DNA from 3 places in the Paenibacillus kribbensis genome. Region 3 is predicted to be linked to each of the others. Evidence: riboswitches for the same ligand, from Rfam matches in the RefSeq annotation. Region 3 holds a riboswitch; each other region holds the start of a gene.
The links. A riboswitch is a leader RNA that binds a small molecule or an ion and turns the genes downstream of it on or off. The one in region 3 is predicted to bind cobalamin.
Positions count from the first base shown of each region.

Region 1 (10,790 bases), 2.0 Mb from region 3:
CTTCCTCAAAGCCTGTTCCATCCCCACGCCGGATATGGAATAGCGAACGCATTTTCTCCATACCTGAAGTTCCCTCTGTAGACGATAGCGGTCCCGTAACACATTCTGTAACACCCATATGTATTTCATAGCCTTCAATATTGGGCTTGGGATCAAACGCCGAATCAGATGCAGTGCTTAGCAACAGCGGGCAATGAATAGACAGGGTTCCTTGTACGCGCACGGTTTGTTTTTCCTTTAAAAAGGTCGTGGATAAAGCCAGCCACCCCAAGCCTCTGGCCTGCTGTGGCAACCCGGATTCTACTGCTTGGGGATCATATAAAGCCGTGCCCAGCATCTGATAGCCTCCACAAATACCGACCAGCTGCGTGCGTCCTGCCTTCATGGCCTGTCTTATGTCTTCCTCCAGACCTCTTGCGCGCAATTCAAGCAGATCGCCGATCGTGTCTTTGGTCCCGGGTAAAATAATGGCGTCCGGCACGCCCAATTCTCCGGCTTCCGTGACATAACGTACGCTCACATCAGGCTCAGCAGCCAAAGCATCCGTGTCCGTAAAATTGGAAATACGCGGATATCGAATGACCGCAATGTCCAGTTCCTTATCCTTTGCAGACAGCCGGGGCTTCTTGTCCAGTACCACGGAATCCTCTGCCTCAATGCGAATGTCCGGCAGATAAGGCAGTACACCGAGTACCGGAATACCGGTTCGTTTCTCCAGCCAGTCCAGTCCCGGTTGAAGCAGAGACAGATCGCCTCTAAATTTGTTAATAATGAATCCCCGGATACGCTGCACTTCATGCGGTTCCAGCAGCTCGATCGTTCCTACCAGCGAAGCGAAAACGCCGCCCCGGTCGATATCCGAAATAAGTAATACGGGAGCGTCCGCCCAGCCTGCAAGATTCATATTTACAATATCGCGATCCTTTAAATTAATCTCTGCCGGGCTGCCCGCCCCTTCCATAAGCACGATATCATAGGTATCACGCAGCCGATTCAGAGCATCCATGACCGTCTGCTTGGCTTTTGGCAAAAAGTCCTTCCGATAATCAGAGGCGCTCATATAGGCAAAAGGTACACCGTGTACAACAATTTGTGAGTGCATATCCTTGACTGGCTTAATCAAAATTGGATTCATATCGGTGGTCGCTTCAATACCGCAGGCCTCAGCCTGCACCCCCTGAGCGCGTCCAATTTCCTTGCCGTCCTCTGTGACATAAGAATTGAGCGCCATATTCTGTGACTTAAACGGTGCGGGATGATGGCCGTCCTGTACAAATATACGGCACAGGGCAGTCGTCACTACGCTTTTGCCCACATCCGATGCAGTTCCTTGAAGCATCAACACGGCTGCCGGGTTTGTGCAGGACGGTTCGAAAGTTGACAATGGACTCTTCCCCTTTAACGAATTCATTTTAAAACAGATCACAGCCCGTACAAAATTACAATAAGCAGCAATAAAACAGTCTCCAGCAATTCGTTCAAGGCTCCATAAATATCGCCCGTCAGCCCGCCCAAACGGCGGTTAATACGATTGGCCGTGAAGGTTCCAACACCGTAAGCCAACCAGGGCAGCAGCACAAAGCCTATCCAGATTGGAAGGTTCTCTGAATACAAAAGGAACGTCCGCAGATACGCTCCTGCCATTGACAAATTCCCGATGCCGCCTGTTCCTACGGGTAACGCTGCAAGAAAATACTGTCCTGCGGCCGCTCCCAGAGTCACCAGAACAGCCCAAAATACAGCCAATCCGACACGTCCACCGCTCATATCGGCAAAACGTGCTGCCAGTCCGTCATCGTTGCGTGCTTTGGGCCAGCGCTTCATCGCATGCACCATAAACCAGCGGCTCCAAACCATCGGAAGCAGCAGCAAGCCGGACAGATTCCCTTCATTCAGCGTGTTATCCAGTACAATATACAGTAAGGAAGCCTTAAGCATGAGCAGCAGCACACAAGCAATGACGCCCATTGCTCCTACACGGCTATCCTTCATAATCTCCAGCATCCGCTCACGGGATCGGTAGCTGAACAAAGCATCAGCCGCATCCATCCAGCCATCCAAATGCAGTCCACCCGTCAGCCAAACCCACACGACGAGCGTAAGAACCGCAGATGGCAACGGCGGCAGCACCAAAGAAACGAGCGCTGCAAAGCACCAGACGATGAGGCCAATCACTGCTCCAACCAGTGGATAATAGCTTGCACTATGCTTAAGCAATTCCGGGGAAAAGTCCAGCTCCGCCTTGACGGGAAGACGGGACAAAAATTGAAAGGCCGCAGCGACAGCTTGACGTTCGCGGCTCATAGCTTATATTCCAACTGTTTAAGTTCTATGGGAATGCCCGCCGTCACCAAAAATACTTCATCGCACAGACGGGCGATTCGCTGATTCATGATTCCGCCCAAATCCCGATACAGTCGTCCTAGCGGATATTCGGGCACGATCCCGTCACCGACCTCATTGGTTACGATGACGAGCGGGCCTGGATACTGCGCCACAGCTGCCGCCAATTCATCAATGGCGGCTCGGGACGCAGCCTCGCCGTCCTCGCCAGCGGCCAGCAGCACGTTCGACAGCCAGAGGGTCAGGCAGTCGACCAGCACCATAGGCGCGGGTGATGGCTGCGGTGCTCGGCTGGCGTGCAGGCTGACAGGCTGGCTGCCTTGCGCAGCCGACCTTGCCTCTACTTGTGCTATTTCAGGGAGGCCGCCAAGCCGCCGCAGCAGCTCCGGCAGTGCCTGCGCTTCCTCCAGCGTCTGCCAGTCATACCCGGCAGACTCGCGCTGGAACCGATGAAGGGCAATGCGCTCCTTCATCTCCGTGTCGTAGGCTTGTGCCGTGGCAATGTAGCAGGCGCGCGGCGCGCGCGTCATGCATAAGCGCTCGGCAAAGCCGCTTTTGCCGCTGCGTGCCCCGCCGGTCACGAGCGCCTTCATCGCTGCGCGGCTCCCTGACCGTCCGATACGCCAGCATCGGCAAAGGTCGCCATCTCGCGCATAATGCGGCACGCCGCATCAATCAGGTGCAGGCTCAGCGCCCCACCTGTGCCCTCCCCGAGCCGCATGTCCAAATGCAGCATGGGCTCCAGCTTGAGCTGGCGTAGCACCGCTGCGTGCCCGCGCTCGTCCGAGGCGTGCGAGGCGAGCATGTACGCCGCGCTTGCGGGCGCCAGAGCGCGCGCAGCGAGGGCAGCTGCGCCGGAAATAAAGCCGTCCAGCACGACTGGACAGCGATGTGCGGCTGCGCCGAGGATGACGCCCGCCAAGGCGGCAATCTCCAGACCGCCGACCTTGGTCAGCACGTCGAGCGCGTCATTTCCATCCGGCTGATTCACGTCCAATGCGCGGCAGACCACCGCTATTTTACGGGCAAGCCCAGCCGTATCTACCCCCGTGCCCCGGCCTACGATAACCTCCGGCTCCAGTCCGGTAAGGGCACATACGACCGCAGCACTGGCTGTCGTATTCCCGATGCCCAGCTCCCCGGTAACGAATAGCCGTGTGCCATCTTCGAACGCTTCGGCTACAGCTTCAGCTCCGGCCAAAATCGCCTGCTCCGCTTCCGTACGCAGCATGGCTGGCCCTTTGGCCATATTCGAAGTGCCCATGCGCACCTTGCGGCTCACCAAATCCGGGTGTGCGACATCCGCATTGACGCCAACATCTACAACCTTGACGTCTGCGCCCGCATGACGTGCAAGCACATTAATAGCAGCGCCTCCTGACAGCATGTTATACAGCATTTGCTGCGTAACCTCAGCCGGGAAGGCGCTGACCCCTTCTTCACATACACCGTGATCCGCAGCCATAACCATAACGGTCTTATGATTAAATTCTGGCTTGTCCACCCCTGTAATTCCTGCCAGCTGGATGGCCAGGCTTTCCAGCTTTCCAAGACTTCCCGGCGGCTTTGTTAATTGGTCCAGATGCTGTGATGCGGCCGAAGCCGCCACCTCATCCGGCGGGGTTATGCTATTAATCAGCTGACGCAGCTTTTCGCTCATACCTTCCACTCCCTGCTTCTTTTATAGTGTTATAAAATCTCCTACTCATCTACATGTATTACGAGCGCTTCTGCGCAGCAAAAGCTGCGGTACACCGCTGTCAGGATGAGGAAGCATCACAGGCTCAACACCGTATACACGGCGAATTCGCTCCTCGGTTAACAACTCCGCTGAGGCTCCCACCCCTTCAATCATTCCATCCTTGAGCACAAGCAAATCGTCGCAAAATTGGGCCGTCAAATTAAGATCATGCAGGACCGCAATGATCGTCACACCCGTTTCCTGCCTCCATTCTGCCAGCAGCTCCATAAATTCAAGCTGATAGCGCAGGTCCAGATAGGTCGTGGGCTCGTCCAGCAGCAATATTTGTGGCTCCTGCACCATCACCTTTGCCAAAGCTACACGCTGCCGCTGCCCCCCGCTCAGGCGATCCAATGCTCTGTCCGCCAGTGAGGCAAGGCCCAAACGCTCCAGCACGCGACCCGTGATAAAGCCAACATCCACCCCCTTTTCCCTGCCCAGCCAATCCTGATGAGGAAACCGTCCCATTTCTACAACTTCCCTGACGGTGTATCCTACGGGAGGAAGTCCCTCCTGCTGGAGTACGGCTACAAGTCGGGAAAGCTCTTTTCTGCTGTAGCTGCCGACCTTTTTACCATAGATATGAACACTGCCCGAGGTTGGCTGATCTACACCGGAAAGCAAATGCAGCAAGGTCGATTTTCCACTGCCGTTCGGACCAATAATCCCCCACCAAGACCCCTCATCTACGCTCCAGCTTATATTCTTCAACGCATGGAAATCTCCAAAAGCACGAGTCAGGCCAGCTACCTCTAATGCTCGAATATGCGTCTTCTGTGATTCACTTTGTTCTGTCACAGCAGTTCCCCCCTGCGCAGCTTTTTGTTCCGATACAGGAGGTACGCGAAGAACGGAGCACCGACGAAGGCCGTCATTACACCCAAAGGGATTTCTGTTGGAGCTAGCAGTGTGCGAGCCGCAGTGTCTGCCCAAGCCATAAAAATAGCTCCCCCCAGCGCGGATAGCGGAACAATCATCCGATAATCGGGACCTGTGACCAGACGGATGATATGCGGTACGACGAGTCCTACAAAACCAATGACTCCACATACCGAGACAGCAGCAGCGGTCAGCAGCGTGGATACGATCAGCACAGATAGCTTCGTGGCATCTACATGAACGCCCATATGAGCCGCCTGACGCTCACCCAAAGCCAGAATATTCAGCACCCGTGCCCGGTTCCACAGAAACACCAAGCCTATAACCACGTAAGGTAAAAGGATTCCCGTATACGACCAACCACGCAGACTAAGGCTCCCCATCGTCCAGTACAATATTTCATTGACCGTCTCCTTCGACATGGCTGTCAGGAAGGAAACAACCGCTCCCAGAAAAGATTGCATCACCACACCCGACAAAATGAGACTTTGTGTCGGAATCTTTCCACCTTCCCGTGCCAGCGTCAGCACCATCCACAGCGTCAGCATTCCGGTGAAAAACGCCACCAGCGGCAGCGTCCATATGCCAACAAAAGAAAACTGAAGCCCCCAATAAATCAGCACCGCCGCTCCTACCGAAGCACCCGAGGACACCCCAAGCGTGTACGGATCAGCCAACGGATTGCGCAGCACACCTTGAAATCCGGCTCCTGCCAGCGCAAGCGCAGCGCCTACCAGCATTCCGAGTAACACCCGTGGCAGTCTGACCTTCAAAATAATCTGTTCTGAGGACGTATTCCAATCCGGTGTAAACGTCTCACCTAACCCCGGTAGATGATTGATCAGAATACCTATGATTTGGCTGACCGGAAGCCTGGCTGAGCCCATGCCGAGACAGAGCAGCAGCGTCAACAGCAGCAAGACCAGACCTGTCCCTCCAAAGCCGATCAGTCTACGGTTCATTTGAAAATTTCAGGATACACGCCCTTGGCCACTTCCTTGAGACCTTCTGTCACGCGTGGACCCGGACGGCTGACCAAATTATCATCCACGGCAAAAACACGGTTATTGCGAACAGCCGAGATTTGATCCCATCCACTGCGGGCTTTGATGATCTCCCCGAGCGTTTGACCTGTTTTGTCATCCTTGACACTTTTGCTATACAAAATCACGTCTGGATTCGCAGCAATAATATTTTCCTCACTGATCTGGTACCAGCCCTTCTGCGTCGCACCTACATTTTCGCCGCCCGCCAGCGTAATCAGCTCGTCCATAAACTCACCCTTGCCAACCGTCCAGCCAGGTGAAAACTCAACGTACACTCGCAGCTTCTGCCCTTTGCCGATATTTTTAACACCGTTCTTCACTTCCGCTACGTCTGCTCTCATCTTGTCGGTCACCGTTCTTGCTTCCTTCTGATGATCGGTGATTTTCCCATATAATTCGATGTTGGCTATGACATCTTCAACTGTTTTGGGTTCAGTTTTAAAAATCATAATTCCCATGTCACGCAGCTTGGTCGTAGCCTGCTCGCTAAGAGATATCCCTGCAAAAACAACATCTGGATTCGCAGCAATGATCGCTTCTTCATTCGGCTTCATAATACCGCCCATTTTGGGCTTCTTCCCAGCCGCTTCCGGGTAATCGGAATAGTCGTCTACGCCGACAATTTCTTTATCCAGCCCGATAGCGAACAAAGCCTCGGTTTCTGCCGGGGAGACGGAAACGATTTTATCCGGCGCTTTTTTGAACGTAAACTCCTGCCCTGTTGCGTCCTTAATCGTTAACGGGTAAACCGTTTTGCCCGGAGGCTCTTGTGCAGTCGCTGTCTGTCCTGCCTGCTGCGAAGAAGCCTGATTCCCTTGATTTTCGGCGTTTTTTCCATTCGCGCCACATGCACTCAGTACAACCGCCAAGACTAAAGCCAATAAGCCTGCTGTCCAGACCTTTATTTTTTTCTCTGACATGATTTACACCCCTCCATAATAAATCGTAAGAGCGCTTGAACCTCATCCGATATCTTCTAAATCCAGCCTTCCTTCCCTTCAAAAAAACCCCGTATCCTTATATCAGGACACAGGGGTCACGTTAGCGCAGATCATTGCGCAGGCGGCAGCTTCTTCCGCATGGACAGTCACTGCGAACACGCATCCTTTCCTCGAAGGATTATGGTGAGAGGCGGACGGGCAGGTATCCTGACTTATGGCAGATGCCGCAGCCTATGTCCTTTATATGCTTGATGGCACATAAAGCAGGGCTTTAACAGGCATTTTCCATTTACAGTGGCGGGACCGCGCCGGATTCACACCGGCTTCCCTTTTAACAGCGCGTGAAGGGAAATTCGATTACACTGCGCTGACCTCGTCTGCTGGATATTTGATGTAGTGTTAGTCAAGCCGTTCTTTTACTTGATGATTATAGGTTAAAAAGAGACTGCTTACAACCCAAACAGCCTATTTACCAGCCCTTGTCTAACGAATGAGAAAGTATATTCGCTATGAACTTGTGCGGCTCTGCCAACCTCAACTGGATGCTGAGTGCAGCTCCCGGTTCCGGGTTTAGGCTCCAAAAATCATGCCCAGGGTTCAGCATACAAGCCAACTGACGAATGACGCCGCCATGCGTGACGACCAGAACAGAGGGAGGAGCATCAGCCAAACTTATTGGCTGAGCCTCCATAGCAAAACGCCACTCATACAGAGAGTCCAGAAAATCGCGCAAACGATGCTCAAAATCTGTCCAAGACTCTCCTCCAGGAGGCGTGATGCGTTGCGGCTCATCAATCCAAGCGCGATACAATGCCACACTCTTAAGCATGTCATACGTTTTTCCATCCCATTCGCCAAAATCAAGCTCTCGCAGGCGTGGGTCCATAATAGGAGGCTTAGCCGATAGGGCACGTCCAGATTTCAATGCTGATTCCGGCAAAATGATCTGCAAGGTCTGGCGACACCGCATCAAGTCACTGCAATAAATTCGAGCAAATGACCGACCTTGAAGCCTCTCACGCATTGGCTCCAATTCCTGCTCTGCTCCCGCCAGCAAACTGATATCAGAGTGTCCCAGATATCGACGCTCTCTGTTCCACAGGGTTGTGCCGTGACGTACCAGCACAAGCTCCAGATCCCATTGCGAATCTTCATTAGCATGATACGGCTCCATATCCTGCTGCGAGTTCAGACTTTGTTCGCATACTGGTTCCCTTTTTCCTTCTATAGCTTGTTTCAAGATGGCGTCACTCCTCACTGTATCCATTCCAAGGCAAAACAGCCTGCGGCTCCTAGCAGACACAATCCTGCAAACATACTGGACACAGTGAACATTAGCCGGATCGTGTGCCGGATATCCTCCGACTCCAGCGGTCGTAGCCCCTCACCCATATATGCACGAAAGGAGCGCACGCCGTGATAGACGTTATAGCCTCCGAGTCGAATCCCCAGTGCACCGGCAACGGCCGATTCCGGGAAGCCGCTGTTCGGGCTTGGATGCAGACGAGCATCCCGCTTGACTGTACGCCAGCTTCTTGCCGCATCATGCCGAAACATCCACGCCGCTGCCACAAGCATAACCGCTGTCAGGCGTGCCGGAATGTAGTTAGCTACATCATCCAGACGTGCCGAGGCCCAGCCTAAATGCAGATACTTTTCATTTTTGTAGCCGACCATCGAATCGAGCGTATTCACGGCACGATAAGCCAGCGCCAAGGGTGCCCCCCCGATCAGGGCATAAAAAAGCGGAGAAATAATCGCGTCGACGATGTTTTCAGCGACCGTTTCGACGGTTCCGCGCACAATCTCTGGCTCATCCAGCTGCTGTGTATCCCGCCCGACAATCATCCCCAGCTCCCGACGTGCCGCAGGCAGGTCACCCACCTGCAACTGGCGGTAGACTGCCATCCCCGCATCCTTGAGTCCTTTGGAAGCGATCGTGGTTGCGATCAGAACGATTTCTGCTCCGACAGACAGCCACGGGTGAATCCAAGCAAGCAAGCGCAGCAGCCCCCAGGCGACCGCAAAAGAGCCTCCTGCCACAAGGAATGGAAGCAGTATGCCTGCGCGTTTCAACCCCCGGTCACTGCTGACCTGACGGCGAATCGCTTTTTCCAACGCTGAAATGGCATACCCCATGCCGATGACCGGATGCGGCAGCCACCTCGGGTCGCCAATCAGCCTGTCCAGAAAATAGGCCGCCATGATGATCAAGCTAATTGTCACGCCAACGCTCCTCCTCCAGCACTTCACCCAATACAGACAGGAGTATGCCGTTGGATTCCGCGTCCTTGACCGCAATCCGAAAATGGCTTGTCGTCAGCCCTGGATACATGGCACAGCTACGGATAAGAATCCCGCGTTGTCCAAGCGCCTGCTGTATAGCCGATGCACTCCACGTTCCCGGCGCCCTTGCCAGTATATAATTTGCTTCGCCGGGAATGACACCGCAGCCCCATTCCGCCAACGTGGTCAGCAGACGACCACGTTCGATTGCAATCAGCTCCTGGGTGCGCCGCTCGTAGACCTCTCCGCTTCGCAGACACGCCTCCCCAGCCAGCAACGCCAATCCGTTCACACTCCAGGTCACCTGTTTGGCCGTCATGCGCCGGATATAGTCTGGATGAGCAATCGCATAGCCTAGACGCAGACCAGGAATGGCATAAAATTTAGTCATCGACCGGATCAAAATCACATGAGGATACCGATCCAACACAGGCAGCAGTGAAATTCTCTGCTCCAGTGGGATAAAATCAATGAAGGCTTCGTCCACCACCAGCACGGTGTCCGTTTGGCCAGCCGCCTCTGCCAGCGCGCGCAGTTCCTGCTCGCCGTACTGTACACCATTTGGGTTATTCGGCTGCCCCAAAAATAGAACGTCCACCTGCTCCATGAGCTGGAGTATGTCCTCCACATCCGCCTTCCATTGCAAGGAAGCCTTGCCGTACACACGGCTAACCTCAGCCCCGAATTTGCCCGCCAGCTCTGCATATTCCGAAAAGCATGGCTCCACCGTGCCCACACGTTTGGGAGTCAGTCCGAGCAGCAATAACGCCATGCTTTCAGCCGCGCCGTTTCCGATACTCAGCGACTCGGGTGGAACTTGCAGTCGCCGTGCCAGCATATTTTTAAAATTCCGGTGTCCTGGGTCTGGATAGCGAATCACCGTATCCAACGCACTTTGCAGCACCTCCAGCACCTCGGGCGGCGGTCCAAGCGGATTAATATTGGCGCTAAAATCTACAAAATCCGCAGCTGCTCCGCCAAATGTCGCCGCAGCCGTCTCCCTGTCTCCGCCATGACCGTAAACCTCTATCATTGCCTATCATCCTTTCCGGCCGTTCCTGTTCATTTAGCTCCATTATGGGGCTGTTTTTTGCGTCCCGTCAATGCAAATGAGCTTTTGTACATCGCCCACTTGGGTTACAATAGAAGAAGGCACACATAAAATACACAGTTTGTATATACGGAGGAATGGACATGCTGTTCATCGACAACCAGGGCATACACGATCCAGCCATTAATCTTGCCATTGAGGAGTATGCGCTCAAGAATCTACCGCTGGACGACAGCTATCTGTTGTTTTACATTAATCAGCCTTCTATTATTATAGGCAAGCATCAAAACACCATTGAAGAAATCAACGCCGAGTTTGTCAGAGACAATCATATTCAGGTCGTTCGTCGCCTGTCGGGCGGCGGAGCTGTCTATCATGACCTCGGCAACTTAAACTTCAGCTTTATTACCAAGGATGACGGAGAATCCTTTCATAATTTCCTCAAATTTACGCAGCCTGTTATTGATGCCCTGCGCCAAATGGGTGTGGAAGCCGAAATGACC
Region 1 covers NZ_CP020028.1:4,137,938-4,148,727, forward strand. Annotated here, with positions in the region: gene B4V02_RS18400 (cobyric acid synthase) at 1-1,384, opposite strand, end outside; gene cobS (adenosylcobinamide-GDP ribazoletransferase) at 1,423-2,304, opposite strand; gene B4V02_RS18410 (bifunctional adenosylcobinamide kinase/adenosylcobinamide-phosphate guanylyltransferase) at 2,301-2,936, opposite strand; gene cobT (nicotinate-nucleotide--dimethylbenzimidazole phosphoribosyltransferase) at 2,933-4,003, opposite strand; gene B4V02_RS18420 (ABC transporter ATP-binding protein) at 4,049-4,882, opposite strand; gene B4V02_RS18425 (FecCD family ABC transporter permease) at 4,879-5,925, opposite strand; gene B4V02_RS18430 (ABC transporter substrate-binding protein) at 5,922-6,929, opposite strand; cobalamin riboswitch at 7,132-7,341, opposite strand; gene B4V02_RS18435 (histidine phosphatase family protein) at 7,420-8,190, opposite strand; gene cbiB (adenosylcobinamide-phosphate synthase CbiB) at 8,205-9,176, opposite strand; gene cobD (threonine-phosphate decarboxylase CobD) at 9,166-10,269, opposite strand; gene lplA (lipoate--protein ligase) at 10,431-10,790, shown strand, end outside.
Region 1: linked by a shared signal. The riboswitch ahead of B4V02_RS18430 (ABC transporter substrate-binding protein) and the one ahead of cobJ (precorrin-3B C(17)-methyltransferase) in region 3 are both predicted to bind cobalamin.

Region 2 (10,790 bases), 280 kb from region 3:
ATCCAATCACGACACCAATGCCAAGCGAGGACAGGAAAATCAATGTCGCAAAGCCGAGCGAAATACGCGCTCCATACAGCAGCCGGGACAGATTGTCCCGACCCAAATGATCAGTTCCCAGCCAGTATTCCTTCGAAGGTCCTTCCAGCTTGTGCAATAAATTGACTTTAACCGGATCATGGGGGGCCAGCCACGGGGCTATCGCCATAATGATGAAAAGAGCCGCCAGCACGACAGAGCAGGCCACGATTACTTTTTGACCCTTGAACATTGTACGCAACCTTATCATCACCGCTCTGCTCGTCCCTTCGCTGAAATTCGGGGGTCCATATACAAATGCACCAGATCAACGAGCAAATTGCATACGATGAACAGGCATGCCGCCAAAAACACATAGCATTGTATGACGGGAATATCCCGGTTAAAAATCGCTTCCACAAAATATCGGCCAAAACCGGGCCATGAAAACACCTGCTCCACAATAATCGTTCCGGTCAGCAGCTTGCCCAGATTCATGCCCATACCCGTAATCAGCGGAGCAATGGCAATTTTGAGCACATGCTTGAGCATAATTATACGTTCACGAATCCCTCTGGTTCTGGCATACTGCACATACGTTTCCTGAAGCTGCTCCAATACACTGGAGCGCAGCAGGCGCGTATATAGAGCAATCAGAACGAACGACAGGGTCAACGTGGGGAGCACCAAATGCTGCCATGTTCCCCGCCCCTCTACAGGCAGCAAGTCCAACCGGACAGAGAAAAAGAAAATCAACAGATATCCCAGCCAGAACTGTGGAATAGACGCTCCAACATATGAAACCCCTCGACTAAGCATGTCGATCCAGCCATTTTTACGTATCGCCGCCAGTACGCCCAGCGGAATACTCACCACAATGGATAGCAGCATGCTGCTCAAGGCCAGCTCGGCAGTGGCCGGCAGCCGAACCTTCACCTCATCCCACACCGGCTTGTTTGTCAGGTACGAAGTACCAAAATCCAGCCGGCTGATTCTTTGCAGCGTCTGCATATACTGTGTCAGCAAAGGCTGATCCAGCCCGAATTCATGCCGCTTCTGCTCCAGAATTTCCGGAGTCGGATAGATGTGAGCTGCTGTCAAATAGGCCTCGGCCGGATCAACCGGTGAAATATGAATGAGTGCAAAGGTAACGAGAGTGGCAAAGAGAACAATAGGAATGACCGCTATCATTCGTTTCCCAATATAGCTGATCACAAGTTGTCCTCCTCTTCTGTAAACGAACGTTACCCTTTCATTTCAACTACTTTCCGATTTCAATTCCATCAAATGGATTTTCATCCCGGTTGGCCGGGAATACAAAATTCGTAATTTTTTTCTGGTATACGGCAGTTTTCTTAATATATGAAATAGGCACAATGGCAGATTGCTCCTGAAGCGTCTTCAGAATCGAAGCATACAGCTCTTGACGCTTGGTTTCATCTGTCGATGAGAGTGCTTCGTGTACTTGCTGATCCAGATTCTTCTTCATTGGAAGGGCGCTTAGCACCTCGGAAATCCCGAAGCTCTTCTTGGCAATGACGTTAATAAAAGAATGAGGATCATAAGGCGCACCATAGTTGTACCAGAAGTACAGATCAAACTGGTTGGATCTAAGGCGCTTGATTTGAACCGTCAGCTCCAGCCCGGTCAGGTTCACTTTAACACCCAACTCTCCCCATTCCGCCTGAATGGTTTCAGCCATCGCCTTTTGGATCGGATCGGTTTTATCAAAAATCAGCTCAAAATCGAGTTGCTGTCCATCCTTCTCCCGCACCGTACCGCCAGCTGGCAGCTTCCAGCCGGCCTCATCCAGCAGCGCTTTGGATTTTTCCACATCATAGCCCACGGGCTGTAAGTCCACATTCGTATACGGATAGTTTTTGGACAAAACGGTATCCGCTTTTTCCTCCAGCCCTGAGGTCACACCTTCCACCATCGCCTGCTTGTTAAAGCCATGCTGGAGGGCCAAGCGTACGCGGAGGTCTGACAGCTTGGGATTGGACGAATTGAGCAGCAGGCTTCTTGTGCCGACAGGATCGGACAGCTTGGTAACATACTTATCTGTGTCGCGAAGCTGCTTGAAGGCATCCAGACTAATGACACCTTCTCCGTAAATCAGATCCAAATCGCCTTTCTCAAAGGCCATTACACGCGTTTCGCTATCGGGAATGATTTTTACGATAATTTTATCCACCTTCGGTGCAGTTCCCCAATAATTTGGATTGCGCTTAAAGGTTGCATATTCATCCTGCTTGTATTCATCCAGCATCCAAGGTCCTGTACCTACAGGTTTCTTGATGCCTTTGGAGGTGTCCCCATCATCCGGGAACCCGGCCTCACCCAAAAAGCGGAACGGACGAACGACGGACAAATCCTGAAGCACCGGGTAGTACGGCTCCTTGAGCGTCAATCGGAAGGTGCTGTCATCCACGACCTCCGTTTTGTCGAGAACACCTACCACACCAAGCCAGCTGTGCGTCTTATCATTTTTCATGATTGCGTCAAAGTTCTTTTTGACAATAGCTGCGTTGAACGGTGTTCCATCTGAAAATTTCACACCTTTGCGAAGCTTGAACGTATATGTTTTGCCGTCCTTGGATATCGTCCAGGATTCAGCCAAAGCAGGCTCCAGCTTGCCTCCTTGCTTGTAGCTGACTAACGGCTCATAAATCATGGATTGTGCAAAAAGCTGGGAAGGGTTGTATACGTGAGGATTCATTGTACCAATGTCACGCGGCCACGATAGCGTGATCGACTTTTCATTGGCAGCTCCGTTCATTGAGGTGGATGCAGGTGTATCCTCCTGCTTCGCGCAACCTAAAATAACGGATAATAGGAGGATTGCCACCAACATAAGGGTGGTAGTCTTGCGGTGTCGAACGGACATCAATGTTTTTCCCCTTTTCTATATATGTGATAATGATTATCATAATCATATTAAGAATAGGTAGCACATCTTATTTTGTCAACAATATTCGACAAGGAAAGATCAAATTTATTTTAAATTTGTATAATTTGAGATAGATGGATCATTCCACCAACGTTTGAAACAAGGTGTGAGTGTACTCATGCTGTAACAGGCTTTCATCCCAATCCTTGAATACTTCCACGATCTCCCCCTGATACATAACGGCAATCCGATCACAAAACGGACGGGTGGATTGAAGATCATGAGTGATGAAAAGGTAGGATAACTGACGTTCTATCTGGACTTTCTTGAGCAAGTCGAGTACGGAGGACTGTGTTGCTGCGTCGAGATTGGCGACGGATTCGTCAAACAGGATGATTTCCGGCTCCACCGCCAGCGCACGAGCGATGCATACCCGCTGCTTTTGTCCGCCGCTTAGCTGTGATGGGTATTTCTCCAGACTGTCAGCCTCCAAGCCTACCGATTCCAGCAGGGACAGACAGATATCCAGCGCTTGCGCTTTTCGCTCAGGAAAATAATTGCGGATCGGCTCCAGCAAAATATCGCGAATGGTCATACGGGGATGCAGTGAGGAAGACGAGTCCTGAGCGACCAACTGGACTCGCTTGTACAGATGAACATCCTTCACCTTTCCACTGTGAATGGGCTGACGATCCAGCCAAACCTCCCCCGAGGTCAACGGTTCCAGCCTCATGATACATTGTGCCAGCGTACTTTTGCCGCTTCCGCTTTCCCCAACCAGTCCGAGGCATTCTCCCCGCTGTAATTCAAGACTTACCTGCTTCACGGCGGCCTGCTCGCTATCTTGCTTGCTAAACCAGCCTTTTTTCCGTCTGCGGACAGGATAAGTTTTGGTCACTTGCTTCAATTCCAGTATCATTCGTGCATCCTTCCTTCCGGCCTCATCTCCAATACGCGATCCGCTATACGGCCTATGCCCTGACGGTCATGAGAAATCAACAAAATGGTGAGATCGAAGTCCTCTCTCAGCTGCTGGAGCAATGCCAAAACCTTGTCCCGGTTGATGACATCCAGCGCCGTAGTTGGCTCGTCGGCAATAAAGAGGCGCGGCCCGGAGCTTAACATGGCAGCCAGCAGCACTCTTTGGCACATGCCTCCACTTAGCTCAAACGGATACGACGACAAAATGCGCTCCGGGTCCGCAAATCCGACCTTGCGGAGCAGAGCGTGTAGATAAGCCTCCTGCGATTGCGTAGCGCGGCCCCCAGCTAGCTCCGTGGCACGGCTTATCATCCGTCTCATCCAGGGTAGCGCACCCTGTAGAACGGCTTGCTGCGGTGCAGCGAAGGACGGGGCAGTATGAGCACCAGCATGCCCCGGCTCCTTCTGTTCGTGCGGCAAATGACGCCGCCCGTGCAGCCTTAACGTATCCGTCAACTGTGCGCGGACGGTACGGATCGGGTTCAGCCCGCTCAGCGATTGCTGAATGAGCAGCGCAATATCCTCGCGGCGCAGCCTTTGCCAGCGCCGTTCATGGAACGGGACGATGTCCTCCCCGTTATAGTAAATATGCCCTTGCGTAACAGCGATCCCCGGCTCCAGCATGCCTGCGATTGCATGTGCAGTCAGGCTCTTGCCGCACCCGCTCGGTCCGGTCAGAGCCACAATTTCGCCCGGATATACGGAAAAGCTCACATCTCGCAGCAGCGGTTGATGGCCACCGTTCCGCATTATTTCCCCGTTCGCTTCCGATTTTCTACCTGCATCCGAGCCTGTTCCCGTCTCATTAGCTATTCCCGCGCCTATACGGCCTATCCCCAAATGTTCCACGTGTAACAGCGGCTTGCGCCCGTCCACTCGCTCTATCATATCCTTTCGACCAATGTCTGTCCGATGCTCCACTATTTCGCCGCCTCCTTTTCAGAAAAACGGTCACCCAGCAGCTGGCACGCAAGCACAAACAGCATAATCGCCAAGCCTGGAAAAATCATGACATGCGGAGCCACCTGAAAATACGAGGTTGCATCATGCAGCATCACGCCCCACTCTGGCTTGGGCGGCTGTACGCCCAGTCCAAGAAAGGAGAGCCCGGCAATCATCAGCACCACGCGCCCGATATCCCATACCGCATAAACAACCAACTGCGGCAACACTTGTGGCAATACGTAACGTCTTAGTATGCGTATGTGTGAATTGCCGGATAAACGGGCATATCGCACATAGTCCTCCTGACAGGCTTTTTGAACCAGACTGCGGATATAACGGACATAGCCCGCCCACCGTACCGCAATAATAGCCAAGGTCATGTTAACAAAACCCGGGCCCAAAATCCCCACAATCGCCACCGTCAAAATAATATCGGGAAAAGCTAGCACGCCATCAATTCCCCGCATGATCAGCTGATCCACACGCCCACGTACATAGCCAATGAGCAAGCCTATCGGTAGACTGACACTCAGCGTAGCCACAGTAATCGCGCACGCGATTAACACACTCGTTCGAATCCCGTAAATCAGCCGTGACAGTACATCCCGCCCCAGGTGGTCTGTACCAAAGGGGTATTCCTGGCTAGGTGGGGCCAGACGGTTCAGAAGGTCCACATTCAGAGGATCATGAGGAGCAACCCATGGAGCCAGCACCCCGAGCAGCACGATCAGGCCAAACAGCACACTGCCAGTCAGCAGGCTTCCTTTGAAGGAAAGCCGTATCCTTTTCATTTCCAGCTTCCTCCCCTAACGCAAACGCAGCCTTGGATCTATCGCCGTCTGGACCACATCTACCAAACACTGAACGCCTACAATTAAAAATGCAGCAAAAATAACATACCCTTGAATCACGGGGTAATCTCGCTGCGTAATCGCATCTATAAAATACTTGCCCAAGCCCGGCCATGAAAAAATCGTCTCCACGATGACATTACCTGCAAGCATAAATGACAGATTCGTACCTAACAGCGTAATAATAGGCAGAATGGCATGCTTAAATACTTCAAAAAACAGAATATGCGTACGGGAGAAGCCTCTGGCCTTCGCCGCTTTCACAAAATTCCGATCACTCAGCTCCAGCATTTGCGCACGCAGCACACGAGCTTGTACGGCCCCCAAACCTGCGCCAAGGGTCAGGGCTGGCAGCACCAGATGCGTCCAGTCCTCCCTGCCCATGGATGGGAGCCAGCCCAGACAAACAGAAAACAAATAGATCAACAGAAAGCCAAGCCAAAAGGAGGGAATGGACGAGCCCAACAGGGCCAAAAGTCTGCTCAGACGATCCAGCGGGCCGCTGGATTTGACCGAGGCGGCCAGTCCCATCCCCAGAGTCAGCACGGTCATCACGGCAAATCCGGCCAAAGCCAGCTCTACAGTAGCAGGCAGTCTGCTCCACAGCTCGGCCAGCACCGACTCCTTGGATACATACGAAGTGCCCCAATGCCCTGTGAACACATCCCGCAGCCAGTTCACATACTGAATATGAAGCGGCTCATTCAAGCCCAGCTCATTCCGCAGTGCCGTCAACGCCTCCTCAGAGGCAGGTACATTATGTGCAGTAAGCAAAATGGTAGCAGGGTCCCCCGGAGCTAGTCTCATCAGCACAAAAGTCACCGTAGAGACAGCAAATACAATGATGACCAGCTGCGCCGCACGTTCCAGAATAAAACGAATCATAAGATACGTAGCCCGCTATTTCGCAATATCGGATTGCGCTGTAATGTAGTAATACTCAATCGGATGGGGCGTAAAGCCCTCTACCCCTTTTTTCACACCAAATACATTGTCAGGATGCACAATGAACGACTGCGGTAAATTCGTATTAATGATATCTAATGCTTGCAGTGTCAACCCATTGCGCTCTGCAGTATCTTTTGCCAACTTCAACCGGCCAAGAATGTCCTCCAGCGGTTTGGAGACATAACGGCTCACGTTAGCTTCGCTTTTCGAAGAATAAAAGGTATCCATAAAATATTGCGGCTCCCCTGTATGGGCCGTCAGCATACTGTACATGGCAAAATCCCAATCGTTTTTGGTCAACGCCTCATCAATATTTTCCACCTTGCGAATCTTGACCTGAATCCCCTCTTTCAGTAATTGGCTCTGGATGACCTCAGCCATTACGGATAGCTCCGGGCGCTGAGGGAAGGTCAGCAGCGTAACCTCGAACGGCTTGCCTTGCTTGGTCCATGTACCTTGGGCGTCCTTTCGCCAGCCATCCTTTGTTAGCAGCTGCTCCGGCGTTCCGTCCAGTGCTTTACGCTCGACCTTCCCGAAGGGAAGAATACTCGGGAATGGACTGCTTGCCTCCGTACCAAAGCCTCTCATGACCGCACTCACAATGGATGCGCGTGGAATCAGACTGTCCACAACCTTGCGGTTCGCTGCGTCTTTGAACACAGGCGACTCCATATTGTACACGATCATATGGGTACGCAAGGAAGGAGCCGACAGCACCTGCAGCTTGTCGTTCTTTTTCAACACCTCCGCGTTATCCACCGGAATATCCGTCGCTACGTCCACCTCACCGGATTGCAGCGCCATCAGGCGCGAATTGCCATCCGTAATGAACTTCATCGTCGCTTCAGCCAGATGAGCCTTCTCTCCCCAATATCCGTCATAGCGTTCTACAACCAAGGATTGATCCTTGTTGAACGCTTTGATTTTAAAAGCACCTGTCATCGCAGGATAGCTCTGCTCATCTTTCATAGACGCTACATCCAGCACAATCGTCGATGGATCAGCCAGATTGGACACCAGCGCCGCGTTCGGCTGGTTTGTCGTGATTTTCAACGCCAGCGGACCGCTTACATCAATGGACTTCACATCCAGCAAATCCTTCGCCAGATGGCTTTTTTGAATAGAACGGAGCAGCGAAGCCTTGACGCTGGCTGCATCCATACTTTTTCCATCATGAAAAGTAACCTTATCCTGCAAGCTGAACGTCCAGACGGTAGGACTATCCTGCTTCCACCCTTTCGCCAGCCAAGCTACAGGCTCCAGCTGTTCATTCAAACGGACAAGTGTCTCACCTGCACCGGACCGCATAACATCCCAGCTATTATCTCCGTGCGGGTCAACGCCTGACGGTTTCCAAGTGTATGCCATCACCAGCTTTTTATCCGCTGCGTTCTGCTTAGTGGGTGTGTTTTCACCCTTGCCGGAGTTGTCCGCCATCTTATTGGTTGTGGCACATCCCGAAAGAGCCATAACTACCATCAGCAGCAGCAATCCCGTACATATGAGCCATGAACGCCTATTACGATTGCTCATCATTCCATAAATCCCCCTCTATCTTGTAAAATCATATAACCTAACGTGAAAAAAGCATCCCCGACCGCATGATCAGCAGTCAGAAATGCTTCCATTATAAAATGCCAAAGCTCACCCTCTGCACCCTCTAAAAAAGGGGATCGGTCGGTTTCAGACATTCCGTATGCAGCACGCCTAACCACCTCCCCAGCATCCCGTGGGTCCGACAGTGATGTTAAAACAGGCAGGTCTCCTGACTTCAGGCGTACCTTTCAGGCCTTCCCGGTTCTTCACAGTTCCAGTGGCTGTTCTGAAAACTCCAGCAGTCTTCTGCTGATGCCTGTATACAGTGGCGGGTCCGTGTCGGAATGTACCGAACTTCCCTTTTAAGTGAACACATAGCCCACCACTACAAGGCTTCAATAAACCCTGTATGTGGAAAGTTCGGCTCACACCTGTTTTCTTCCTTTATTCCTTTATATTACGATTTAGGACTATCTTATTTTGTTGCTACTGACTTGTCAACAAATGTTGCGAAATAATTTAAATTTGAACGATATGGTGAGAATCAGAGCTATGGCTTTCCGTTGCATGCACGCAATTCACGTGCTAAAATTAGGTATATAGATACCCACCGTGTCCGTATACTAAAAAAGAGTCTTCGCCGCTCCAACGGCAAAGACTCTAGGACTTGAAAGGCTGTGGATCACCACCACGGCGCGCTGCATAACTGAATGTTAATGCAAACGAAACCCACCGTTAGGCGCCTAACCTAATTACGCGGTGGGTTTTCGCTTGTTCCGAAATTTGTACACCACGCCTCTTCCTACCACTCTAGCAAATTCTTCTAATATATAAACCAACTAAGAGTTAACTTTAGCACCACTGCGCAGTAAAAATATTAGTAAATCCCTCATCTTAGAAAGGATGTATCCTTTTGAAAATAAACAGCTTTCGCTTCTTTATACTTTCCTTGCTCGTTCCAGCTCTGTTATCTTCCTGCTCTCCATCTTCTACTCCAGCAACAGAATCAATTCCATCGAAACAAATCCAATCAGGCGAAAAGACAGCTCCAGTCGGACAAGGCCAATATCTATCCATGACCTATACAGAATATGTGAATGGGAAAAATACAGATAAAGGTATGGTTATGCGGGTCATGACGTATGACTTAAGCAGTAAAAAAATGGCCAAGATGGCTGATGTACCTTATACTTCTCAATACCCACTTTCTGTAGTGTCCTTACCTGATCACAAAATTTATTATTCTGCTGATGTTGATGATAAGGGAGACCAATTATTTTCGTACGATTTAAATTCAAAAAAAATCGAACAATTATCCGATAATTTGTTTGCGATTAATCGTATAGTACCAACTACTCCAGAAGGTCCACTCGTTCTAGCCGCCGTCAAAAAAGGGGAACGTACACTTAAAACCGTTTTCTACAATAAATCAACTCATACAATGCAGTTCTTGCATGATGAAAATCAGGATATGAATACTTGGTCTGTATCTTACAACCCTAGCAAAAGCGCAACTTACATTTCCCAATTTTCTGAAAATGGACGAGATAAACAAAGAGACATCGCAACCAAGAAACAGGCCACTATGATCCCTCCGGACTACAGGGTTACAGAATTCAATAACATCACCAAACAAGAGAGACCTGTCATCACACTAAAGAACGAACAAATCCTATCAATGTCCAGCAGTAATGATCAATTGCTCCTGGTAACTGCTCGTTTCATTAATCATGGTAACCCCGAGTATAGTCTTGTGGATATTGCTACTGGCAAACGCACCAAGCTTGAACTCCCCATTTCGTCCCGCAGCTTTATCTATATGTCCCCGGACGGCAAGGGCATCTATTATTTGGGCAGTGCCTCCCAGAAAAATCAGGAGGAAGGGCGCGGCGTATATTATTATGATTTCACATCAAAAATCCAAACCCCAATCTTCATACAGGAAGAGGGTTTTATCAATAACTTCATGCTGCTGAACAAATAATCCGTTCTGAATAATCCTATGCCAAAAAGCCGGAAAAAGAGGCTTACGTCCTCTCTCCGGCTCTCTTTATATATTCCTAATCATCCAACCTTCTGCGGAACCTCCGACACATTCACGCCTTTGACCGAATCCCCCTGTTTTCTCGTCAAAACGATGTTCAACACAATCGCGGTAATCGAGCCGGATACGATGCCATTTTGCAGCAGCATTTTGGCAAAGCTCGGCAGTTGGTCGAACATTTGTGGTAGAACGGCAGAGCCGAGGCCCACGGCAATGCTGCATGCCGCGATGAGCAGATTGCTTTCCTTCCGTAGGTCCACTTCTGACAAAATGGACATGCCGGATGCAGCGACCGAGCCAAACATGACGATCATCGCCCCGCCCAGTACGGCATTCGGAATGACGGTCGTCAAGGCTGCCAGCTTGGGCAACAAACCGAGAACAACCATGATTCCCCCTGCTGCAAAAATAACGTTACGCGATTTGACGCGAGTCAGCGAGATCAGACCAACATTTTGCGAGAAGGCCGTGTAAGGGAACGCATTAAAAATCCCCCCCAGCATAATCGCAAGTCCTTCGGAACGAAGTCCATTGACGATTTGCTTCTGCTCCACCTTCTGATCAATCGCCTTGCCTA
Region 2 covers NZ_CP020028.1:66,704-77,493, reverse strand. Annotated here, with positions in the region: gene nikC (nickel ABC transporter permease subunit NikC) at 1-289, opposite strand, end outside; gene nikB (nickel ABC transporter permease subunit NikB) at 289-1,233, opposite strand; gene nikA (nickel ABC transporter substrate-binding protein) at 1,280-2,905, opposite strand; gene B4V02_RS00340 (ABC transporter ATP-binding protein) at 3,048-3,827, opposite strand; gene B4V02_RS00335 (ATP-binding cassette domain-containing protein) at 3,824-4,810, opposite strand; gene nikC (nickel transporter permease) at 4,810-5,625, opposite strand; gene nikB (nickel ABC transporter permease) at 5,641-6,570, opposite strand; gene B4V02_RS00320 (ABC transporter substrate-binding protein) at 6,586-8,169, opposite strand; cobalamin riboswitch at 8,372-8,567, opposite strand; gene B4V02_RS00315 (hypothetical protein) at 9,083-10,153, shown strand; gene B4V02_RS00310 (nucleobase:cation symporter-2 family protein) at 10,234-10,790, opposite strand, start outside.
Region 2: linked by a shared signal. The riboswitch ahead of B4V02_RS00320 (ABC transporter substrate-binding protein) and the one ahead of cobJ (precorrin-3B C(17)-methyltransferase) in region 3 are both predicted to bind cobalamin.

Region 3 (10,790 bases):
CGAGCAGGGGGCTGTAACTCGGCAGGTGCTTCCTTATAAGCATATTCCACCCGAGGAAGCGAATTTGCAAGCATTGCTGGCAGATGTCTTGAATCGCAAAGTTGATGCAGTTACGTTTACCAGTGGCCCGCAAATCCGCTTTTTGTGTCAATATGCCAGAGCACAGAACCGTATGGACGATTTGCTGGAGGCTTTCCGCCAGGATGTTATTGCCGTGTCGGTAGGCAAAGTGACCGCACAGTCCATGCTGGAGGAAGGAATTGAACGAATCGTCTTTCCGGTAGAAGAGCGTATGGGCGCGATGATGGTCGAGCTGGGGAAATATTTTGAGCATAGCGCTTCGGCGCATGGCTTCGGTCTGGAAGTTGTGAATGGTCACTGATATGTGATCAAGCGTAAAATAAAGATAAGGGTCTACGAGGCCTTTATCTTTTTTTGTTGAACATGCAGCGTCAGTATTTTTTGTTATAGCGAAAATATTTATCTCATATAATGAATACGTTTTCGATGCATGCTACTAGGACAGGAGCTGAGCGTTTGTGAATTCTATTTGTGTATTTGCCGGGTCCAGGCCTGGACATTCATCGGTATATCTTGAGGCGGCAGGCAAGCTGGGAGAGGCTATGGCCCGACATCATGTCCGCCTGGTCTACGGAGGCTCCAGCAGGGGGCTGATGGGCGAGGTGGCAAATGGAATGCTGGCGGGCGGTGGCCAGGTCACCGGCATCATGCCAACTCTGTTATTTGATGCGGAAATTATTCATCGAGGGGTTACCGAATTTATAGAGGTTGCCAATATGCATGAACGCAAAGCGGCAATGAGCGACATGGCCGATGCGTTTATTGCCCTTCCGGGCGGTCTGGGGACCTTTGAGGAACTGTTCGAGGTGCTGTGCTGGGCGCAAATCGGCATTCATCGCAAGCCAATTGGTCTGCTGAATGTGAGCGGATATTTTGACCCGTTGGTGGAAATGGTGCGTCATAGTGTGCAGGAGGGTTTTACCGGGGCTGAGCATCCATCACTGCTGAGCATCTCTGCGGACCCGGATGAATTGATGCATATGCTAAAAAATAAGGCGGAGAACTTGAAATAAAGCGTTTTTCGTGCTTGCACAACTGATTGAGGCAAGGTTATGATAAGACCCATAATCAAATAGCGGATAGACAAGGTGCCTTTGCGACTAAGCAAAGGGTAACAGGGAATCGGGTGCAAATCCCGAGCGGTCCCGCCACTGTAAGGAAGAGGATTTTTTCAAGTTGTCACTCGCGAAAAACGGGGAAGACGAAAAGATCTATTGATGCCAAGTCAGGAGACCTACCTTGATCTGTATGCACCGATAACCTTCGCGGAGAGGATGGGTGTACGAAATCAGGAACCAGGCACAGGTTGCTTTTCCATGTTGGTTGCAGCTTTACGTGGACATGAATGTTCAGAAGCGTTTGAAGCGTAAGCGGACGGATGGAAAACAACAGCAGGATGGAGGGAGACAAAAAATGTCTGCTTGCATCTGTTTGTCTGGTGAGAAGATGCGTACATGGGAACCCCATCCGGGCAGGATGGGGGTTTTTTGAGATACAGGAGGAGGAACACGATGAGTCCATTAGGAAAATTGCTGGTGATCGGATTTGGACCGGGAGATATGGAACATATCACAAAACGGGCATTGGATGCGCTGGCCGAGAGTGAGGTCATTATCGGCTATAACACTTACGTGGATCTGATCCGTCCGTTGTTGAACGGACAAGAGATTGTACGCACAGGGATGACAGAGGAAGTGAGCCGTGCACAGGAGGCGGTTCGACAGGCAGAGATGGGCAAAAAGGTAGCCGTGATTTCCAGTGGAGACGCAGGTGTGTATGGTATGGCCGGGCTGGTGTATGAAGTGCTGATGCAAAAGGGCTGGCGCCGTGAGGACGGGGTTGAGGTAGAAGTCGTGCCGGGAATCTCGGCCATTCAATCCTGCGCTTCATTGCTGGGTGCGCCAGTTATGCATGATGCCTGCACGATCAGCCTGAGTGATCATCTGACCCCGTGGGAAACGATTGTGAAGCGTGTGGAAGCCGCAGCTTCGGCGGATTTTGTCATCGCATTATACAATCCGCGCAGTGGTCGGCGTACACGCCAAATTGTTGAAACGCAGTCCATTCTGCTGCGCTATCGTGATCCGCAGACTCCGGTTGGACTGGTTAAGAGTGCTTACCGTGAACGTCAGCAGGTGATTGTGACGACACTGGAGGATATGCTGAACCATGACATCGGGATGCTGACGACCGTAATCATCGGCAATACCTCGACGATGGTATATGACGGCCTGATTGTAACGCCGCGTGGATATCAGCGCAAGTATACGCTCGATGCGAGCGAGCAGGCGCTCAAACCGCATCAGCGGCTCCGCACGGAAGCGGAGCCGTGGTCGCTGGGCGCGCAAGAGGATCGCGCGCTGAATGCGCCGCAGGCTGGCGCAGCTCCAGCCGCGCCCGGACCTTCCGCGAGCGGTGCTGCCGCTGCGGTTGCCACGCAGGCCCGCCCGCAAGCGGTAGCTGCCGTGCAGGCCGCGCCGTCTGCGGCGCAAGCCGGGGCGGCCCCGGCATCGCTGGCAGCCGAGGCGTTGGGCCGCCTCGCTGTGGGCGGCAGGCTGCCGGGCGAAGCCAACACGCGCTGGAGCGGGCAAGCGCCCGCCGCGGGCGCCCATGGGGCGACAGCCATGGCCGGAGCTGGGGCTGCGGCCGGGACAGCGACGGGCGGCTTTGGCAAGCCGGCGCTGTTCGAGGTGGGTGTTTCCCCTGGCGTGGGAAACAAAAAGTTCACCGCTCGCCAGATGGCCCTGCTCGCGGAGATAGCAGGGGATGATGGCGAGCTGGAGTATACGCCGGATCATCAGATCGTGCTGCGCGTACCGTGCGCAGATCCTGAGGAACTGGTTGGACGGTTGCGGGATGAGCGATTAATCGTCATGCCCATTGGCGACGTATTTAAGGTGAAGGCGTGCGACTTCTGCAACATGGAGAAGGATGACGCTGTGCCTGTGGCTGAGCATCTGCAGGTTGTGCTTGGTGGATTGCAGGCACCCAAAGAAACCAGCATTGCTTTGAACGGCTGCGGTATGGCTTGCTATGGAGCGGTGCTGGAGGATATCGGCATCGTCTACCGCAAGGGCGGATACGATCTCTTCCTCGGCGGCAAAAAGTTCGGCCGCAATGCTCATGCCGCCCAGCCTGTAGCGGAAGGGATTCCGGGGGAACAGATTACAGACGTCGTCGAAAATATCATCGCTGAGTACAAGGAAAAAGGGCATCCGAACGAGCGTTTTCATAAATTTTTCAAACGTGTAGGTGTTGTTGCTGGCTTCCACCATGAAGATGCACCTGCAACGGTAGAAGTGAATGCGGTTTGTGGTGATTAGTGGACCAGAAGCCTAATGAGTCGGACACAAGCATATATATAAAATAGGGCGTCATGCAGGCTATCCCTATCATGAGGAGGAAAAAACAGCAGTGAATGCAATATTGTTGGTTGGACATGGAAGCCGGGACCCGGAGGGGAACGAGGAGCTGTTGGAATTTGCGCAGGCGGTAGCAGCTCGCGTACCGGGGACGTGTGTAGAAACCTGTTTCCTGGAGCTGGCACGCCCCAGTATTGCTGAAGGGGTACAGGCGTGTGTGGAGAAAGGGGCGACACGTGTCGTTCTTGTGCCGATTATTTTGTTCGCAGCAGTGCACGCCAAAATTGATATTCCGATGGCAATTGACCGAGCGAAAGCGAAATATCCGCAAGTGGAATTTGTATATGGACGTCCGATTGGCGTTCACGAAAAAATCGTTAGCATCCTGCTAAGCCGTTTGAAAGAAGCTCGTCCGGTTGCAGTTCCGGCGGGAATGAATAGCGCTGCAGAGGCATCCGGCGAGGCAACGGACGAAGAAACGGCGGTGCTCGTATTGGGACGCGGGAGCAGCGATCCCGATGCCAACAGCGATTTCTTCAAAATCTGCCGCATACTGTGGGAGAAGCTTTCTTATACCTGGGTCGAGAGCTGCTTTATCGGTGTGACGCAGCCTTCTTTCCCGGATGGCCTGGAACGCTGTGTACGATTGGGAGCCAAAAAAATTATCGTACTTCCATATTTTCTGTTCACGGGGGTGCTGATTAAACGCATCGGAGAAATGACCGAGGAATTTGCCGAGGCTCATCCTGAATTGCAGGTTGAAATCGGGGGGTATTTTGGTTTCCATCCGCAACTGGTCGAGCTGGTGCTGGAGCGGGCGAATGAAGGCTTGTTCGGCAAGGTTGCTGCGAATTGCGACAACTGCCAGTTCCGCTTGGAGGCGCAGGAGCATCACCACCACCATCACGATCATGACCATGATCACGGACATGATCACCATCACCACCATGATCATCATGGACATAACCACGATCATGATCATCATGGACATAACCACGATCATGATCATCATGGACATGACCATGGACACGATCACCACCATGAGGGACACTCACATGACCACGGGCACGAGCATGATCATGCTCATGCGCACAGCCATAATGACCATGATCATGAACACCACCACGATTATTCACATACGCCGTCTGTGGTGGACAGCAGCGGAATTGCTGGCAGCGGGCAGGTGAAGGGCTCATGATTTTCATGCTTTGTGGAACGAGCGATGCGCGGGAATTAGCGCTGCAAATCCGTGCTAACGGCTTCAAGGTGCTGACCTCTGTCGTAACGGAAAGTGCAGCAGCCAGCTTGTCCGAAGTGGGTCTGGACGTACGTACAGGTCGAATGACAGCCGATGAAATGGCAGCAGTGGTTCGAGAACTGGGCATGCAAGCCATCGTGGATGCCAGTCATCCTTTTGCAGAAGAAGCACATGCGAACGCCATGGCAGCCGCTCGCGAGTCTGGAGTACCTTATATTCGCTACGAGCGGGCGGGGCTGGTGTACGACAATCATCCGTTGCTTCACATTGTACCGTCCTATGAGGAAGCTGCACTGGAGGCGAAGCGGCTCAAAGGCTCCATCATGCTTACAACAGGCGGCAAGACGCTCGGTACATTCACCAGGCATTTGCTTGGAGAACCGGATATTCGTCTGGTTGCACGTATGCTGCCGCGCCTGGACAATATGGAGAAATGCAGCGAGCTCGGGCTGGAGCAAAAAAATATTATCGCCATTCAGGGACCTTTCTCCCGCGAGATGAACGAGGCCTTGTACAAGCACTTTGGCACAACTGTGATGGTGACCAAGGAAAGTGGCCGTACAGGGGCTGTAGATGAAAAGGTGCAATCTGCACTGGAACTGGGCATTCATGTCATTTTGATTTCCAGACCGGAAGTGGAATTTGGTACGGTGTTTGATTATTTTGACGGAGTGATTGACGCCCTGCGTACTGCCGAATAGAGACCTGCACTCTAAGACGTGACTCTATGATCCAATGGAGAGCTGGTCGATCCTAGTCAATCCGATAAATTCAGAGCGATTTCTGGCGTGTATTTAAAATATAGCTATCTTAAAATACGCAGTTTTTTGCAGCACCATCCGACTGCGTAGTGGAACAACAGGTAACTTTCATGTTCTAAGCTAATTTAATTTTCTAATCTTTCATAAGGAGCGGTAGAGACGATGGATTTTAAAACCGATTTTAAACCGTTAACGGTACAACCGCAGGAGATTGAGGGCAAAAGCTTCGAGATGATCACAGAAGAGCTGGGCGAGCATCCTTTTACAGCCGAGCAATATCCGGTCGTACAGCGCGTTATTCACGCATCCGCTGATTTTGAGCTGGGCCGTAGCATGGTGTTTCATCCGAAAGCGATTGAAGCCGGAATTGCAGCGATTCGTGCAGGCCAGCAGGTCGTGGCCGATGTGCAAATGATTCAAGCGGGGGTCAGCAAGGATCGTATCCGTCAGTTCGGTGGGGACGTGCATGTGTATATTTCCGACCCCGATGTGATCGAAGAAGCGAAAAGGCTGAATACGACACGTGCCATTATTTCGATGCGCAAAGCGATTCAGGCTAGCGAAGGCGGCATCTATGCGATTGGTAATGCGCCGACTGCGCTGCTGGAGCTGATTCGTTTGGTCAAGGAAGGAGCGGCCAAGCCTGGACTGGTGATCGGGATGCCCGTTGGCTTCGTGTCTGCAGCAGAGTCGAAGGATGAGCTGCGCAAGCTCGATATTCCGTTCATTACGAATATTGGGCGCAAGGGCGGCAGTACGATTGTTGTAGCGGCACTGAATGCGATCTCCTTAATGGCTGTCCGCTAGCTGCGGTTGTCCGTTTGCTGTATCATGAAATGAATTGGAACATGATCATGATCAGTAGAAGAGGTTAAGGAGGAATAGGTATGGAAAAGGAAGCGGCGTCCGCCGACAGACCCAAACGGATGAAAAGCGGTGAAGCTCCCGCGCCGGACAAGCCGATGCGGTCAGGCTTTACGACTGGAGCCTGTGCAGCTGCAGTAGCCAAAGGAGCGGTGCAAATGCTCATCACGGGCATTCCGTCGAAGGAAGCGGTGATATCGCTGCCAGCGGGCTTCGATCATGCGTTTGAGCTGATCGAGCCTGTGCTGAACGCGGACGAAGCTTCCTGTACGACGATCAAGGACGGTGGCGATGACCCGGATGCCACGCATCAGGCGCGAATTACCGCGTCCGTTAGCTGGCGCGAGGAGCCGGGCGTTGAGCTGGACGGCGGCATCGGCGTGGGGCGGGTAACGAAGCCCGGTCTGCCTGTACCCGTCGGGGAAGCAGCAATCAATCCCGTGCCGCGCCGGATGATTGCAGAGGCCGTCACAGGCGTGTTGGAGGAGCACGGATCGGCCAAAGGCGTCCGTGTCGTCATCAGCGTACCGGACGGCGAAGAAATCGCCAAGAAAACGCTGAACGGGCGGCTTGGCATTCTGGGTGGTATTTCCATATTGGGTACACGCGGTGTGGTGGTTCCGTTTTCCACATCGGCTTATAAAGCCAGTGTCGTGCAGGCCATATCGGTTGCGCAAGCGATGAACTGCCAGGAAATTGTCCTGACCACAGGCGGCAGCAGTGAAAAATATGCCATGCAAATGTACGATCAGCTGACGGAAGAAGCCTTTATTCAGATGGGCGACTTTGTCGGCTTTGCAGTCAAGCATGGCAAACGACTGGGAATGAAGAAGATTATTCTCGTCGGCATGCCCGGCAAGCTGTCCAAGGTCGCTCAAGGCGTCATGATGGTTCACTCCAAGAGTGCCCCGGTGGACTTTGGCTTTCTAGCTAAGGTCGCTCGCGAAGCAGGTGTGGACGAGTCGCTTGCAGCGGCAGTGGCAGAAGCCAATACCGCGACGCAGGTGGCTGATATGATGACCGAGGCTAATGCGCTGAGCTTTTTTGAAAAGCTGTGCATCTATGGATGTCAGCATTGTCTGGAGCATGCAGGCGGTGGAATTGTCGTAGAAATGGTACTGGTAACGCTGAAAGGAAACGTACTGGGGAGGGCGAGAGTCGGTGAGTAGAGTGATCCGTGTCATTGGCATCGGTGAAAATGGAGCGGCAGGTTTGTCGCAGGAGACGCTGGAGCGAATCGAGCGTGCGGACCTGCTGGTTGGTGGAGAGCGCCAGCTAGCCTTTTTCAAGGCAGCCACAGGGGAAAAACGAACTTTAAAGAGCGGCTTTTCCGCCGTAGTGGAAGAACTGGGACGCTTGCGTGAGGACAAGGATATTGTCGTGCTCGCGTCAGGCGATCCGCTTTTTTTTGGCATCGCAGGGTATTTATCTACCAAGCTGGGGGCCGAGCATCTGGACATTATGCCGCATCTTAGCTCGGTTCAGCTTGCGTTTGCCCGTCTGGGAGAAAGCTGGCAGGATGCAGTGCTGGAAAGCGTACACGGTCGTCCGATGACCGGACTGGCGCAGCGGATCGACGGACAGAATAAGGTCGCTTTATTGACAGATGACCGCAATCATCCCGCCGCAGTTGCCGCTTATCTGTTGCATTTTGGCATGACAGAATATGATGCCTTTGTCGGCGAGCATTTGGGCGGACCGGACGAGACGTATCGGCATTATACGCTGGAGGAAATGGCGCAGGGCGTGTTCCAACCGTTAAATGTGGTCATTTTGCGCCGTCGCAAGGACGCGGATGTACCAGCACCTCGTCGGGGCTTCGGCTTCGAGGATGCCGAATTTCATCAACGCAAGCCGGAAAAAGGGCTGATCACAAAACGCGAAGTACGCGTATTCAGCTTGTCCGAGCTGCGTCTGACCGAGCGAAGCATCGTATGGGACATTGGGGCAGGCTCCGGCTCTGTGGCTGTGGAGTGTGCACGGCTGGCCAAGTACGGGCAAGTATTTGCCATTGAGAAAAATGAAGGCGATTTGGCGAATGTGGAAGCAAACAAAATCAAATTCCGCACCGATTTTCTGGTTATTCATGCCAAAGCGCCTGCCGGACTGGACGAACTGCCGGACCCGGATGCGGTGTTTATCGGCGGGAGTGGGGGAGAACTGGCAGAGCTGATTCGGCTGTGCGCTTCCCGTCTGCGCACGGATGGAAGAATCGTGGTCAATGCCGCCACCGTTGAGACATTGCATGATGGCATGAAGGCGATGCAGGCAGCAGGGCTGGAGACTTCGGTAACACTGCTGCAGACGGCACGCAGCAAGCCCATTTTAAATATGACGCGTTTTGACGGACTGAATCCGATATACGTCATTACCGGACAGCCTTCGGCGGACGTAACTGACGAAATAGCAGAGGGTTAAAGCTGGTAAATCAAGAGGGGGAGAGAGACAGCATGAATACGGCGGCAACAGGAACACTTTACGGCGTAGGCGTGGGGCCGGGTGATCCCGAGCTGATTACAGTCAAGGCGTACCGCATGATTCAGGAATGTGCAGTTGTGGCTTATCCGAAGAAGCGCCGGGGAGGCAAGTCATACGCCCATGAGATCGTGGAATTGTACGTAAACCCGGAAGAGAAAGAGATGCTGGGGCTGATTTTCCCAATGACCAAGGACCCGGTTGTACTGGAGCGGGAGTGGAACAAAACAGTGGTTGCCTGCTGGGAAGCGCTGCGTGAAGGCAAGGATGTAGCCTTTGTCACAGAGGGAGACCCCAATCTGTACAGTACCTTTATTCACTTGGCGCGGCTTATGAAGGATCTCCATCCCGAGGTGCCGATTGTATCTATTCCAGGGATTTCATCCGTGTTGGGAGCGGCAGCAGCGTTGGAATTGCCTTTGGCGGACGGAGATCAGCAGGTCGGTATTATACCGGCTACGGAGGACAGGGAAGCGATGAAACGGGCGATTGAAAATCACGATACGGTCGTGTTTATCAAGGTTGCCAAGGTCTTGGATTTGATTCTGGATGTGCTGGATGAGCTCAATCTTGGGGATCGTGCATCTGTGATCACCAAGGTCACGTCTCCATACGAAATGGTGTGGCGTAATGCACAAGAGCTGCGCGGACAGGAGCTTGAATATTTGAGTTTGATGGTGGTGAGCAAATGACGTTGGAGCCAAAAGTATATATCGTAGGAGCGGGGCCAGGCGATCCGGAGCTGATTACGGTAAAGGGCTCCCGAATTCTGCGCACAGCCGATGTTGTATTGTACACGGATTCACTCGTGAACGACGAGTTGATTGCGACAGCCAAGCCGGAGGCGCAGGTACTGCAAAGCTCGGGCATGGATCTGGAGCGGCAGGTCGAGATTATGAGCGAGGCCGTGCAGGCTGGACGGAGTGTAGCCCGCGTACATACAGGTGATCCGGCAGTGTACGGTGCGATTCTGGAGCAAATGGTGCTGCTGAAGCAGCGCGGAGTCGCCTACGAAATCATACCGGGTGTCAGCTCGGTCTTTGCTTCTGCGGCCGTGCTGGGCGCAGAGCTGACCGTGCCTGACCTGACGCAGACGGTTATTCTGACGCGAGCCGAAGGCCGTACACCTGTACCGGACCGGGAAAAGCTGCGTGACCTGGCATCCCATCACTGTACAGTGGCCCTATTTCTCAGCGCAACGCTGGCGAAGAAGGTGGTTGCCGAGTTTCTGGCGGCAGGCTGGAGCGAGGATACTCCTGTAGCGGTTGTGCAGCGCGCTACCTGGCCGGACCAGAAAATTGTACGCACGACGCTTGCCCAATTGCCAGCCGATCTGCGTGCAGCGGGCATCACGATGCATGCCATGATTTTGGCAGGTTGGGCACTCGACCCGGGCCTGGTGGACAAGGATGCGCATCGTTCCAAGCTGTATGACAAGTCGTTCACCCATGGCTACCGAAAGGGAGTGAAGCCGGGTGGGTAATCCATTTGCCGCTGTGGCGATCACGAAGCATGGAGTGGAAATGGCACGTCATTTGGGAGCCAGCTTTCCCGGCACCGATGTGTATTACATGTCCAAGTTTGAGCGAGGGGACGAGCAGGAGCGCGGCATTCAACTGTTCGAAGGCTCGGTCAAGCTGATTTTGCCGGATTTATTTAAACAATATAACGGTATTATTTTAATTATTTCCCTCGGTGCGGTGGTTCGCATGATTGCGCCGATTTTGGTGGATAAAAAGGTAGACCCGGCTGTAGTCGTCATTGATGATCGCGGAGAGCATGTCATTAGCGTACTGTCCGGCCATTTGGGCGGCGCCAATGAATTGACCCGCCATGTGGCTGCTGTGCTGGGCGCACGTGCAGTGATTACAACCGCATCGGACGTACAGGGCACGATTCCGGTGGACATGTTGGGTCGGGAATTGGGCTGGGTGGTCGACAGCTTCGACAAGGCCACTCCAGTAAGTGCGGCTGTGGTGAACGAGGAGC
Region 3 covers NZ_CP020028.1:346,497-357,286, forward strand. Annotated here, with positions in the region: gene B4V02_RS01530 (uroporphyrinogen-III synthase) at 1-382, shown strand, start outside; gene B4V02_RS01535 (LOG family protein) at 540-1,094, shown strand; cobalamin riboswitch at 1,152-1,337, shown strand; gene cobJ (precorrin-3B C(17)-methyltransferase) at 1,593-3,404, shown strand; gene B4V02_RS01550 (sirohydrochlorin chelatase) at 3,496-4,641, shown strand; gene cobK (precorrin-6A reductase) at 4,638-5,402, shown strand; gene B4V02_RS01560 (precorrin-8X methylmutase) at 5,625-6,269, shown strand; gene B4V02_RS01565 (cobalt-precorrin-5B (C(1))-methyltransferase) at 6,350-7,495, shown strand; gene cbiE (precorrin-6y C5,15-methyltransferase (decarboxylating) subunit CbiE) at 7,488-8,744, shown strand; gene cobI (precorrin-2 C(20)-methyltransferase) at 8,777-9,493, shown strand; gene cobM (precorrin-4 C(11)-methyltransferase) at 9,490-10,284, shown strand; gene B4V02_RS01585 (cobalt-precorrin 5A hydrolase) at 10,277-10,790, shown strand, end outside.